One region of the Stenotrophomonas sp. a6 genome, then DNA from elsewhere that is predicted to be linked to it. Evidence: riboswitches for the same ligand, from Rfam matches in the RefSeq annotation. Region 1 holds a riboswitch; the other holds the start of a gene.
What was found. A riboswitch is a leader RNA that binds a small molecule or an ion and turns the genes downstream of it on or off. The one in region 1 is predicted to bind thiamine pyrophosphate.
Positions count from the first base shown of each region.

Region 2: another riboswitch for thiamine pyrophosphate. It lies ahead of Q9Q79_RS00755 (TonB-dependent siderophore receptor); the one in region 1 lies ahead of thiC (phosphomethylpyrimidine synthase ThiC).

Region 1 covers NZ_CP133161.1:3,649,842-3,657,118, forward strand. The annotation lists gene Q9Q79_RS16775 (ion channel) at 240-911, opposite strand; gene thiC (phosphomethylpyrimidine synthase ThiC) at 1,051-2,895, opposite strand; TPP riboswitch at 2,978-3,078, opposite strand; gene Q9Q79_RS16785 (BCCT family transporter) at 3,299-4,876, shown strand; gene ggt (gamma-glutamyltransferase) at 5,428-7,146, opposite strand.
Region 2 covers NZ_CP133161.1:162,608-169,884, reverse strand. The annotation lists gene Q9Q79_RS00770 (peptidoglycan-binding protein) at 51-2,042, shown strand; gene Q9Q79_RS00765 (glycine zipper 2TM domain-containing protein) at 2,288-2,695, shown strand; gene Q9Q79_RS00760 (phosphotransferase) at 2,821-3,945, shown strand; TPP riboswitch at 4,069-4,164, shown strand; gene Q9Q79_RS00755 (TonB-dependent siderophore receptor) at 4,236-6,425, shown strand; gene pnuC (nicotinamide riboside transporter PnuC) at 6,434-7,003, shown strand; gene Q9Q79_RS00745 (hypothetical protein) at 7,108-7,277, opposite strand, start outside.

The DNA.
Region 1 (7,277 bases):
GCAGGGCTCACCAGCAATACCGTCCCCACCGTCCCTGGACAGGGCCATCGAAAAGCCAGATTCCGCACAAAGCATCGGCGCATACCGCAAAAACACTAACGCCCCCGGATATTAGCCTAAGCCGGTTACCCCGCCTATGACGGGGTCGACACTCAGGCTCTCTCTCGCCGACGCATTCACATAATCTGCATCACCATTCGCGCCCTTTTGGGCGCGAAATTTTTATCTGGCGTTCATTTTCACATGCGCCGAAGCATGGTCAATCCGACCAGACGCGACACCACAAGGCCGATATACATGACGCCTGCGAACTGTTCGAGCATCACCAGGGCCCGTGCCTGCGGGTGCAACGGCACGACGTCACTCAATCCAACTCCGGACAACAAGCTGAAGCTCAGATAAAGCAGCTCCATCCAACTGCGCTCGGGGCCAGCCGTCGCACCCTGGAAACTGCCTGGATACCACTGTTGGCACACCGCGAATGCAAAGGCGAACCCCCAGGCCAGCAGGGTGAAGGTTGCCCCGGCCGCGAACAGTTCGTCGCGTGTTACTCGATGGTCCTGCAGCATGTAGGCGATCAATGCCCCGGCCGTATAGAAGTACAGCAGGCTTTCCAGCAGCTGCGCGGTGGTCAGCAGCGCACTGCGGTCCAGCAGGGCGCCAGCCAGCGAGAACACCACCGATGGAATGGCCAGCAGCAATGCCAGCCACGTGCCCAGCGGACTGCGCTGGACCACCCACAGCGCCAGGCCGAGTACCGCCATGCCGACCATGCCCAGCGCCGCCCGGCCAGCGGCGGTGTCATCGAGGGCGGGATACAACAGCACCGCGATCAACTGGGCGGCCAGGAGCCAGGCCGAAGGATGGCGGCGGGCGATGGCCAGCCAGCGGGTGGTCGTGGCAACGGGCATGGCGTCCTTTCCCCTGGGCGATGCGCGGAGGATAGCCGGGCGCGGCGTGATGAACGGTAGTGCCGGCCATTGGCCAGCACTCTCCCCGGTCCCGTGCACGACGGAATGCCGGCCGGCGGCCGGCACTACCCGTTACCCGTCACCCCTGGCGGTAGACCTCGGCCCCGCCAGCACGGAACTCCTGCGACTTCTCCTTCATGCCGGCCTCGGCGTAGTCGCGCACGTCCTGGGTGATCTTCATCGAACAGAAGTGCGGTCCGCACATCGAGCAGAAGTGGGCCAGCTTGTGCGCGTCCTTCGGCAACGTCTCGTCGTGGAATTCCTTGGCCTTTTCCGGATCCAGGCCCAGGTGGAACTGGTCTTCCCAGCGGAACTCGAAGCGCGCCTTGCTCAGCGCGTTGTCGCGTACCTGTGCGCCCGGATGCCCCTTGGCCAGGTCGGCCGCGTGCGCGGCAATGCGGTAAGCCATGATGCCGTCGCGCACGTCCTGGCGGTTGGGCAGGCCCAGGTGCTCCTTCGGCGTCACGTAGCAGAGCATGGCCGTGCCAAACCAGCCGATCATCGCCGCGCCGATCGCACTGGTGATGTGGTCGTAGCCCGGCGCGATGTCGGTCGTCAGCGGCCCCAGCGTGTAGAACGGCGCTTCGCCGCATTCGCGCAGCTGCTTGTCCATGTTTTCCTTGATCAGCTGCATCGGCACGTGGCCGGGGCCTTCGATCATGGTCTGCACATCGTGTTTCCAGGCGATCTTCGTCAGTTCACCCAGCGTTTCCAGTTCGCCGAACTGCGCCGCGTCGTTGGCATCAGCGATGCAACCCGGGCGCAGGCCGTCGCCCAGCGAGAAGGTCACGTCGTAGGCCTTCATGATTTCGCAGATGTCTTCGAAATGCGTGTAGAGGAAGTTCTCCTTGTGGTGCGCCAGGCACCACTTGGCCATGATCGAGCCGCCGCGGCTGACGATGCCGGTAACACGCTTGGCGGTAAGCGGCACGTAGCGCAGCAGCACGCCAGCGTGGATGGTGAAGTAGTCCACGCCCTGCTCGGCCTGCTCGATCAGGGTGTCGCGGAAGATCTCCCAGGTCAGTGCCTCGGCGCGGCCGTCAACCTTCTCCAGGGCCTGGTAGATCGGCACGGTACCGATCGCAACCGGCGAGTTGCGGATGATCCATTCGCGCGTCTCGTGGATGTGCTTGCCGGTGGACAGGTCCATCACCGTGTCACCGCCCCAGCGGATCGCCCACACCAGCTTCTCCACTTCCTCGGCGATGCCGGAAGACACCGCACTGTTGCCGATGTTGGCGTTGATCTTGGTCAGGAAATTGCGGCCGATGATCATCGGCTCGCTTTCCGGGTGGTTGATGTTGTTGGGCAGCACCGCACGGCCACGGGCGATTTCGTCGCGCACGAACTCCGGGGTGATGATCTTCTGGATCGACGCGCCGAACGCCTCGCCCGGGTGCTGCTGCAGCAGGCCGGCATCGCGGATCGCGTCCAGGCGCTGGTTCTCGCGGATGGCGACGAATTCCATTTCCGGCGTGATGATGCCGCGGCGCGCGTAATGCATCTGGGTGACGTTGGCACCGGCACGTGCACGGCGTGGCAGGCTGCGCGCGGGGAAACGCACCGCGTCAAGCTTCGGGTCATGCTCGCGATCGCGACCGAACGAAGAACTCAGTCCTTCGAGCTGCTCGGTATCACCGCGCTCTTCCACCCAGCCGCGACGCAGTGCCGGCAAACCGGCGGAAAGATCGATGCGCACCTCCGGGTCGGTGTACGGGCCCGACGTGTCGTAAACGGTCACCGGCGCATTCTCTTCGCCGCCGAACAGCGTCGGCGTACGGGTCAGCGCGATCTCGCGCATCGGCACCTGCAGATCCGGGCGTGAACCGGGCACGTGGATCTTGCGCGAGCCGGGAATGGGCCGGGTCACGGATGCGGAGAGTTGCTGGGCCTGTTGCTGCAGGGCGGAGAGCTGTGCGTTCATCGGGCATCGTCCAGGAAGGTCAGGGACGAAGCGGCGGCGCACGGCACCCGCGCACGGACGGTCCTTGGGCGGAGTCCGGGCACGGCTGCATTGCAAAGCTTCCCTACGCCGGTATGAGCCGGATCAGGTTCCAAGGGACTGTCTCAACCGTGGCCACATGGCCCGGTACCCCCGCTTCTTGGTGCGCATTAGAGCATAGACCGCCCGCCTCCGGGACCAGGTCGCCATTCGTTAACGGAACCATGACGTCGCGTTCAGTAACGTGCACGCCATCGCGTTGCTGAGATCGATGCGTTCCCCGCCGCCTTCGCGGCCCCTGCCCGGTCCGTGCTGCATGCCGCCGGCCCTTCGCCGCAAGCTCTGCTCGCTCCCCTCAATCCCCCTTGATCGGAGAAGCTCCTTCATGGTGTTTCGCGTTTCCATCGCACTGGTTCTGCTGCTGGTGCTGCTCGCCGGTATCGCCCCCGGCCCCTTCAACACCGTGGTCCAGTCGATGCTGGCGGAAGTCATCCGCAGTGTCGGCTGGCTGTACCTGCTGGTGGTGTTCCTGGCGCTGGTGTTCCTGATGTACCTGGCGTTCGGCCGCTTCGGCAACCTGCGCATCGGCGGCGAGGACGCCGAACCCGAGTTCTCGCGTGCCAGCTGGATGTCGATGCTGTTCGCCGCCGGCATGGGCATCGGCCTGGTGTTCTGGGGTGCGGCCGAGCCCATCTCGCATTTCAGCAAGCCGCCGGAAGGCCTGGCGCCGCAAAGCCTGGATGCGGCGCGCGCATCGATGCGCTATGCGTTCTTCCACTGGGGCCTGCACCCGTGGGCGATCTACGCACTGATCGGCCTGGCGATGGCCTGGTTCCAGTTCAACCGCAATGGACGCGGCCTGGTCAGCGACATGCTGCAGCCGATCATCGGCCGCCACCATCGCGGCTGGATCGGTCGGGTGGTCAACATCGCCGCCGTAGTTGCCACCGCGATCGGTGTCGCCACCACGCTCGGCTTCGGCACCATCCAGATTGCTGCCGGTATCGAACGCGTCTTCAGCGTGCAGGCTACCGTCGCCGTGCAGATGACCATCATTGCCGTCGCCTTCGTGCTGTACATGGCCTCCACCGCCAGTGGCGTGGAGCGAGGTGTGAAGTGGCTGTCCAACTTCAACCTGGCGTTGGCTGCCCTGCTGGCAGCCATCCTGCTGGTGCTGGGGCCGACCGGCTTCATCTTCGATACGTTCACCACCACGCTGGGCTCCTACCTCAACCAGTTGGTGACGATGAGCCTGCGCATGTCACCGTTCTCCGGCAGCACCTGGGTGGCGGACTGGACGATCTTCTACTGGGCCTGGTGGATCTCGTGGGCGCCGTTCGTGGGATCGTTCATTGCGCGCATCTCGCGCGGCCGCAGCGTGCGCGAGTTCGTGATCGGCGTCGTGCTCGCACCGACGCTGCTGGGCTTCTTCTGGTTCGCGGTGTTCGGCGGCACTGCGTTGTGGGCACAGATCTTCGGCCACGCCGATCTGGTGCAGGCGCTTGGCAATGGCTACGAGACGGTGTTGTTCACACTGTTCGACAGCATGCCGCTACCGTTGTTGCTGTCGTGCATCGCGCTGGTGCTGCTGATGATCTTCTTCGTGACCTCGGCCGATTCGGCGGTCCTGGTGCTGGCCAGCATGTCCACCGACGAGGCTGGCGACCCACCGTTGAAGCGCAAGCTGGCCTGGGGCATTGCGGTGGCACTGATCGCAGCGGCGTTGCTGCTGGCCGGAGGCCTGGACGCGCTGCAGGGCATGATCACGATCGCGGCATTGCCATTCGCGCTGCTGATGGTGCTGGTGATGGTGTCGCTGTACCGGGTGCTGGACCAGGAGTACACGCGGGAGCGGCGGCAGGCGCAGCGCCAGCGGCACATGATCGATGCGTGGATTGCACGCGAGATGGCGGCACAGAAGGAGACGCAGGCCGAGGCAGCGCGCGCGCACGATCAGGATTGAGGGTGTTTTGCAGCCTGCGGCTGCACCGCTTTTCTCAAGCAACGACAACAGCAACCTCAAAAGCAGCTCTGGGTTGCTGCTGGTTGGGCGGGGCGGTGTGGGCTGGCAGGACACGCCGTAAACCCATCCCTGGGGGCTCGATGGCGCCATCCATGGCGCCAACGGTCCTGCCAGCCCACGCCGCCCCACCCCCGACAGTTTCCGTGTGACGGTGGGTTTTCCACGCTAGGCGTGGATGAGGTGTATCGGAAAACAAGAAGGGGTCGGATCCGTTTTCCTTCGGAAAACGGATCCGACCCCAACCCACAGCGCGCGGCTGTTGCTGTTGCTGTTGCTTTTGATCTTCTTTTTTCTTCCTGCGGTGGCGGCCGCAGAAAACTGTCAGAGGCCGGGTGGGTGGGCTGGGCGGGGGTGTCAGCCGCATGGATGCGGCTGCCAAGCCTACAAGGACGTACTTGCGGCGTCCCCCGAACAGCCTATCCACCCGGCCCAACAAGCTATTCCGCTTCTGAACCCACCGCAGAGGGGGCTCAGCCCGTTGGCCGGGAAACTCAGTACCCCGCCGCCTGCCCATCCTTGCGACTCTCCGAAGCTCCGTAATAAACCCCGCTCTCGGGATCGCGCATGATCGCCTGGTACCCGCCATAAGGCCCATCGGCGAACACGATGCGATGCCCCTTGCGCATCAGCGCACGCACCGTCTCGTACGGGAAGCCGGTTTCCAGATTCACTTCGCCGCCATCGGTCATCGCCGTGGCCTGACCCGTCGGTTCAGTCGAGCCTTCGTGCTGGATGCGCGGCGCATCACCGGCTTCCTGCAGGTTCATCCCGAAATCCACCAGGTTCATCACGATCTGCGCATGGCCCTGCGGCTGCATCGCGCCGCCCATCACGCCGAAGCTGGCATACGGCTTGCCGCCCTTGGTGATGAACCCCGGAATGATGGTCTGGAATGGACGCTTGCCCGGCGCGTAGCCGTTGGGATGGTTCTTCTGCAGCACGAACATCTCGCCACGGTCCTGCAGGATGAAACCCAGACCGGGCGGTGCCATGCCGCTGCCCATGCCACGGTAGTTGGACTGGATCAGCGAAACCATCATGCCGTCGGCGTCGGCCACGGTCATGTAGATCGTGTCGCCCTCCTCCAGCTGCTTCGGCGTGCCCGGCTGCACTTCCTTCAACGCCTTGTCCATCGAGATCAGCGCACGACGCTGCGCGGCGTACTCCTTGGAGATGAGCTTCTGCACCGGTGCCGGCTGGAACGCCATGTCGGCGTAGAAACGCGCACGGTCGGCAAAGGCCAGCTTCTTCGCTTCGACAAACAGGTGCACGTGTTCCGGTGAACCGAACGGGATCTTCGAGAAGTCGTAGCCTTCCAGCACATTGAGGATCTGCAGCGCGGCGATGCCCTGGCTGTTCGGCGGCAGTTCCCAGACGTCGTAGCCGCGGTAGTTGCTGCTGACCGGTTCGACCCACTCGCCATGATGGTCAGCCATGTCCTGGTAGCTCAGGTAACCACCGTTGGCCTTGAAGTAGTCGCCGATGGTGTGGGCGATCTCGCCCTTGTAGAAGGCGTCGCGGCCACCGTCGGCGATCTTCTGCAGGGTGCTGGCCAGGTTCGGGTTCTTCCACATCTCGCCCTTGCGCGGGGCGTGGCCGTTGATCGTGAACTGCTCCTTGAAGCCCGGGTACTGCGACAACTTGGGCACCGAGCGGTCCCAGTAGTAGGCGATCACCTCGGCCACCGGGTGACCCTCGCGGGCGTAGCGGATGGCCGGCGCCAGGTTGTCGGCCATCGGCTTGCGACCGAAGCGGTCGTGCAGCGCGAACCAGCCGTCGACGGCACCCGGCACCGACACCGGCAGTGGACCGGTGGCCGGGATGTCCTTCAGGCCACGGCGCTGGAACTCGCCCAGGGTGAGCGACTTCGGCGAGCGGCCCGAGCCGTTGTAGCCGTAGAGCTTCTGGGTCTTCGGGTCCCACACGATGGCGAAAAGGTCGCCGCCGATGCCGTTGCCGGTCGGCTCCATCAGGCCGAGCGCGGCGTTGGCGGCAATCGCCGCGTCCACTGCCGAACCGCCGCCCTTCATCACGTCCAGCGCGATCTGGGTGGCCAGTGGTTGCGAGGTCGCGGCCATCGCATGCGGGGCGATCACCTCCGAACGGGTGGCGAAGGTGTGGCCGGTGATGCGGTCGGCGCCGAAGGACAGCGCGGGTACGGCAGCCAGTACGGCGGCGGCGAGCAGGGAACGGGCAAGGCGTCGGGACACGGTCGGGTTCCGATGGACGGGTGGTTCCCCGATCTTCGCCGGTGCGGCCTTCACGCGGTATCGGACAGACGTCATGGACGCTGATCCTTGGGCGGAAAAATCCACCGGATTCCGCGCAAAAACCGCCCCGA
Region 2 (7,277 bases), 1.0 Mb from region 1:
GGTTGGCGATTCGCGGCATGCGCCGCTCCATCAACCCCGAGGAAAACGTCATGGCACAGCATGACTACAGCAGAAAGGAAGTCCTGGACATCGTCGAGCAGGTCGCCCGGCAGAAAGGCCTTCCGGTCGATGACTTCATGCGCTTCGCGCACATCGAGACCGGCGGCACCTTCAACGAGCGCGCCCACAACACCTCGTCCGGCGCCAAGGGCCTGTTCCAGTTCGTGCCCGGCTCCGCGCGCCAGTACCACCTGACCGGCCACGAGTTCGACCCGACCCGCAACACCGAAGCGGCCGCACAGATGTACCAGGACAACCTGGACTCGATGGCACGCCGCAACGAGCGCACCGGCCACCCGTACCTGTCCGGAGGCAGTACGCCGACCGGCCTGGACCTGTACCTGGCCCACCAGCAGGGCAGCGCCGGCTATGGCTCGGTGCAGACCGCGATTGCCACCGGCACCTTCGGCGTGGTCCGCAACGGCCACGGCGAAGAGATCAACATGCGCCGCAACGTGCTCAACCAGATCGGTTCCGATGCCAAAGCGCTGACCGGCCACACCCTGGCCGAGATGCGCGGCATGAACGATGGCGACCTGGCGCGGACGTTCTCCAGCTACTACATCCACAAGTACGCGGCGATCAGCATTCCGGAAAAGAACATCGCCCCGCAGACAGTGGCGCCGGGCCAAAGCCAGGCCCCGGCAGCGCCTGCACAGGCCAGCGCAGCCGTGGCGGCGGGTGCAGCCACGCTGGCGGCAACCGCAGCGGCGGCCACCGCGCCGAAGCCGGGCATCGAACTGCACGCCGCCTACGAGGCCGGCGTGAAGTACGACCACGTGAAGTACGCCATCAACATTCCGGGTCACGCGCTGTACGTACCGGGCAAGACCGGCAAGAACGTGGAGCAGGGTTACATCGACTGCTCCGGCTGGGTCGGCACGCTGCAGAACCGCACCATGGACGAGATCAACCAGAAGGCCGGGCATGCGGTCTTCAGCAAGGCCGATCGCATCGACCTGGGCAACCTGGGTTCCGGCGGCATCGTGCGCAAGGCATTCGACCAGTCCGGCGTGCTGCTTGACCGCGACGCGATCCTCAAGCCCGGTGCGCTGAAGGAAGGCATGATCATCGGTCTGGATACGGCCAGGACCCGCCACGAGCACTGGAACGGCATCGACCACATCGTGATGGTGGTGCGCGACCCCAACACCGACAAGCTGCTGATCAGCCAGTCAACCGGCAGCAAGGGCGTGCACACCATGCCGGTCGAGGACTACCTCAAGCAGGTGAAGGACCACCCGAACTGGAAGCTGTACGCCTCCGATCCACTGTCCAAGGCGCGCGACCTGCTGGAAAACCGCACCCCGTCGCATGAGCAGGCCCAGGGCAAGCCTGCCGCCGAGCACAAGGCCGCTGCCACGCCGCACGCCGAACTGTACAAGCAGGGCGCGCACAGCGAAGGCGTGCGCAAGGTGCAGGAACAGCTGGGCCACCTGGGCTACGTCGGTGCCGACGGCAAGCCGCTGGTCGAGGATGGCCGCTTCGGCCGCAACACCGACGCGGCGGTGCGCCAGCTGCAGAAGGACAACGGCCTGGTGGCCGACGGCATTGTCGGGGCGAAGACGCTGGAGGCCATCAAGGAAGCCCGCGAGCGCCCGCTGCTGAACGACGAACGGCACCCGCGCAATCCGCTCTTCATCCAGGCCAGCAAGGGTCTGGAACTGATGCCGGCCGGCACCTTCAAGGATCGCCACGCGCTGGAAAGCGCCGCCGCGGCCCTGACCAAGGAGGCGCATGCCGCCGGCCTGCAGCGCATCGACACGGTGGTGCCCAGCCCGAACGGTGAACGCCTGTTTGCCGTGCAGGGCACGATCGGTGACCCGGCAGCCAGCCGCGTGGCGGTGGAGGCCCGAGCCGCCAGCGAGCAGAGCATCGCGCTCAGCAGCGGTGCCGTGCAGGGCGCGCCTAACGTGCTGCACCAGCAGCAGGACGCCCAGCAGGAGCAGGCCCGGCAGGCACAGAAGGCGATGGGCGTCTGAGCCCGCAACGCCTTGGCAGAGAAGGGAGGGCCACGTCCGCGTGGCCTTTTCCCTTTCTGCCAGCTGAGCGGCCGAGGCCGCTTTCAGCCTTGCTTCATGCCACCTGCCGCTAGATGAATGCGCAAGCCGCACGGTGGACCAGGCAATGTTCCGGCAATGTTGGAACGTCAGCGTGGTCTCCACGGCAGCCGGGGCGCCCGCGCCCTCCCTGCCCAGCGTGGCATGCACCTCACAGGAGAACGAACATGCTCAGTACTTCCACACTCAGCTTCCGTGGTCTGGCGATGGCCCTGGCACTGGTGGCCGGTGTCGCCGTGGTCAGCGATGCCAGCGCGATGTCGAGGAAGGACAAGCGCACCCTGGTCGGCGCCGTGGTCGGTGGCGTGGCCGGCAACCTGCTCTCCAACGGCGATCCCGCTGCCACCGTCGGCGGCGCCGTGGCCGGCGGCGCGATCGGCAACCTGACCACCTCCGACCGCCGCGACCGCCGTTACTACGACAATCGCCGTTACGACGACCGCTACGATCGCCGTTACGACCGTGGCTACTACCGCAGCGGCTACTACGACCGCGGTGATGACCGTCGCTGGCAACGCGAGCGCTACTACGACAACCGCTACTACCACGACCGCGGTCGCCATCGCGGCTGGTAAGCAGCGCGGCATCTTCCATGCCGATGCACGGACGGGCGGGTCGATGACCCGCCCGTTTGCGTTGGCCGCGTGCATGGCGTTGAATGCGCAGCCTTGGATGTGACTTTCCCAACTGGGGCTGCGGCATGACTTCTTCCTCCCACCGCGTGCAGGGCCTCAACAACGACGAGGTCGCTGCCGACTGGCCACCGATCAGCGCGGCGGACATCGCGTGGCTGCGCCAGCACTACCCGCAGCTGGACGAGCGCAGCCAACCGCACTGGCACAGCCCGCGGCCGCTGTCGGCTGCCGCCATCGTCAACGGCGCGAACGGAGCGGTGTTCGTCAAGCGCCATCACCACAGCGTGCGCAGTGCGGCCTGCCTGGAAGAAGAGCACCACTTCATCACCCATCTCGCCGCAGCGGGCGTACCGGTGGTGCAGGTGCTGCCAGCGGCCGATGGCCACACGGCGGCCGAACATGGCGAATGGACGTTCGAGCTGCATGCGATCGGCGTCGGCGAGGACCTGTACCGCGATGCCGTGTCGTGGTCGCTGTTGACCGATGCCGCGCAGGCCCGCGAGGCTGGTCGCATGCTGGCCCGGTTACACCACGCCGCCGCCAGCTACCACGCGCCCCAGCGCAGCACCCATGTGCTGGTCGCGCGCGACGATCTGATCCGTGCCGACGATCCGATCGCGGCCATCAAGGCAGGGCTGCACGAGCGTCCCGGGCTGGCCCGCTATCTCGCGCGCATTCCATGGGAAGCGCAGCTGCAGCGCGACGTGCTGCCGTGGCATGCCGGCCTGGCCGAGCGCCTGCGCGATGAGCCACGATTGTGGGCGCACAACGACTGGCACGTTTCCAACCTGCTGTGGCGCGATGGGCAGATCAGTACCGTGCTGGATTTTGGCCTGGCCTCGCCCACCAGTGCGCTGTTCGACCTCGCCACGGCGATCGAGCGCAACGCGGTGGCGTGGCTGGAACTGGAGCGCGGCATGGAGGCGGTGCGCATCGATATCGCGCTGGCCCTGCTCGACGGCTACCGCCAGGTGCTGCCGCTGTCGGCGGCACGCGTGCACCTGCTGGCCGACCTGCTGCCGATGGTTCATTTCGACTTCGCACTGTCCGAAGTGGAGTACTTCGAAGGGGCCACCGGCTCGACCGCCAATGCCGATGTCGCGTGGCAGCCCTTCATGCTGGGGCATCCGGCGTGGTTCCACAGTGCGCCGGGACAGGCACTGCTGCAGGCGCTGCACGCGGCGGCGTGACCCGGTTGGCGCACCATTGGGGTCAGATCCCTTTCCTGTGGAAAGGGATCTGACCCCGCAGCCTGGACCCCGCAGCCTGAAGGACGCCGGCTCGCAAATCCGTACCATTTGTAGTGAAATGGTCACCTGAAGCGGGGGTGCCTGGATCTGCCAGGCTGAGAGAGTCCCTTGGAACCTGATCCGGTTTGCACCGGCGTAGGGAGCTTTGAGCCGCAGCCACACCCCCATCATGGGCCCTGTGCACCTGCGCGCCGTCGCTTCGTCTCCCTTGTTGTCCGAAGACGAACCGAATGAACCGCTGCCTGCGCCCCACCCTGCTCTCCCTCGCCCTCTGCGCTGCGCTGCCACTGCACGCCAGCGAGGCCGATGCGTCCCCTGATGCGGCTGCCACCGGCGCCGAGCGCTCGCCCACCGAACTGGCGGCGGTACGCGTGCAGGCCGGCAAACCTAAGGCCGATACCTCACGCGTGAACGCCTTCGGTGGCGGCAGCTGGAAGGACACGCCGGCCTCGGTGAACGTGCTCGAGCGCGATTACCTCGACCGTCGCCAGGTGCGTTCGCTGTCCGAGCTGGCCAGCAACGATGCCTCGCTGGGTGATGCGTATGCGCCGGTGGGTTACTACCAGAACGTCGCCATCCGTGGCTTTGCGCTGGACGCCGCCACCGGCTACCGCTTCAACGGCCTGTCCATCGCCGGCGAACAGCGCCTGGCGCTGGAGAACGTGCAGTCGGTGGAGATCCTCAAGGGTGAAGCCGGCCTGGCCGCAGGCGTGATGGCGCCGGGCGGCATCATCAACTACATCGGCAAGCGCCCGGCCGAAGTGCGCACCGCCACGCTCGGTACCGATTCGGAAGGCTCGCGCTACGTCGCCGTCGATGTCGGCCACTGGATCACCCCGCGTTTCGGCCTGCGCCTGAATGCCGCATGGGATTCCAGCAACTCCTATGTCGAGCACGCCGATGGCCGCCGCAATTTCTACTCGCTCGCGGCCGACTGGCTGATCGGCGAACGCGGCAAGCTGGAGGTGGACGCCAATTACCAGACCAGTTCGCAGCGTTCGGTGTCCGGCTACCAGCTGCTGGGCGCACGTGACCTGCCGCGCGGCGTCGACCGCGAACACCTGCTGGGTTACCAGCCGTGGCAGCGCCCGGTGGATATCGCCAGCACCAACATCACCGCGCTGCATACCTACGACTTCAACGAGGCCTGGCAGTCGCGCATCTCGGTCGGCCACAGCCGTTCGGTGATCGATGACAACGTCGCCTTCGCCTACGGCTGCTACTACGCCGTGCTGTGCGCCGATGGCAGCGTGCCGGGCAACTACTTCGCGCCCAACGGCGACTATGACGTCTACGACTACCGCAGCCCGGACGACACCCGTCGCAACCAGCAGGCCCGTGCCGAGCTGCGTGGCCGCTTCGAGACCGGCAGCGTCGGCCATGAGCTGACCGTCGGTGCCGACTACTTCCGCCGCACCGTGGACAAGCGCCCGAGCGTCAACGAGTACGTCGGCACCAGCAACATCCACGAAGCACCGGTGCCGGTATTCGCGCCGTCGCCGAAGATGCCGGGACCGTCCGCACGTCGCCTGGACAGCCGCCAGACCGCGTTCTTCGCGCTGGACCGGATGAGCTTCGGCGATGACTGGCAGTGGCTGGCCGGTGGCCGCTTCGTGCGCCTCGATGAGCGCGCCTACGACAAGCGTGGCACCCCGCAGCGGCACAGCCGCTTGTCGCGCTTCCTGCCGCAGACCGCGGTGGTGTGGAAGGCCACCGACCAGCTCAATGCCTATGCCAGCTACGTGCGCGGCATTTCGCTGGGCCAGGAAGCGCCGTTCTGGACCAGCAACGCCGACACCTTCCTGCCGTCCGTGCAGTCGCGGCAGCTGGAAGTGGGCGTGAAGTACGTGCCGGTCGAAGCGCTGACCCTGGGCGCGGCCGTGTTCCGCATTTCGCAGCCGTACCAGTACGCCAGACCGGACAGCAGCGACGTCGGCTACACCTTCGTCGAGGAAGGCACGCAGACCCACACCGGCCTGGAGCTGACCGCCAACGGCCAGCTGACCGATGCGCTGCAGATCGTGGCCAGCGCCAGCGTGCTGCAGGCGCGCGCGCGCGACACCGGCACGCCGGCCTATGAAGGCCATCAGCTGGTGAACGTGCCGAAGGTGCGCGCCAGCGTGCACCTGGCCTATGCGCTGCCGTTCGTGCAGGGCCTGGACGTGACCGGCGGCTGGCGCTATGCCGGTGCCAACGTGGCCCGCGCCGACGGTGGCGTGCGCGCACCCGACTATTCAGTGTTCGACGCTGGCCTGCGTTTCCAGCATCGCCTGCGCGAGCGCGCAGTGACCTGGAACCTGTCGGTGGACAACGTGTTCAACCGCTTCTACTGGCGCGATACCGGCAGCAGCGGCGGTGACTACTACCTGTTCCCCGGCGCACCGCGACAGGCCCGCCTGTCGGTGACGTTCGCGCTGTGAGCGGCGTGATGCTCGAGTGGACCGCCGCACTGTGCAGCATCCTCGGCGTCTGGCTGATGGCCCGGCGCCGGCTGGCGGCGTGGCCGGTGGGCCTGCTGTCGGTGGCGCTGTATGGCCTGGTGTTCGCCGAGGCCAAGCTGTACTCGGACACCCTGCTGCAGGTCGCCTTCGGTGGTTTCCTGGTCTATGGCTGGCTCAACTGGCGACAGCATGCCGCCGATGAGGGCAGCATCCGCATCGTGCCGCTGGCGCGCGGCACGCTGCTGCGCGACCTGTCCATCGGCCTGTGCGGTGGCGTGGCGCTGGGTGCGGCCATGCACAGCTTCACCGACGCTGCCCTGCCGTGGTTGGATGCGCTGCTGACCGGTCTGAGCCTGGTCGGGCAATGGTGGCAGGCACGCCGCCACGTGGCCTGCTGGTGGGTGTGGATCGCAGTGGACGTGGTCTATGTGGGTGCGTACCTGTTCAAGTCGCTGCACGTGACCGCCGCGCTGTACGTGTTCTTCCTCGGCCTGGCCGTGTTCGGCCTGCGCGCATGGAGCGCCGCCGCTCGCGAGCCACAGGTGGCAACCCGGTAGAGCCACGCCATACGTGGCTGGGCTACCGGTAGTCGCCAACCTTGGTTGGCGTGCGTGCCGACCAAGGTCGGCATCTACCCAGAACATCCACGCATGGCGTGGATCTACTGGGTAAGCACCAAACCCAGCCGCAGCGGCTGGCGCATGTCGGCCGGTGGCGCGGCCTGCAGGGGTGCACTCTGCAGGGTCGCGCGCAGGGCGGCGTCGACCTGGGTATCACCCAGGCTGTCGAATTCTAGCTTCGAAATGCGGCCATCCGCCGCGATCCACACGC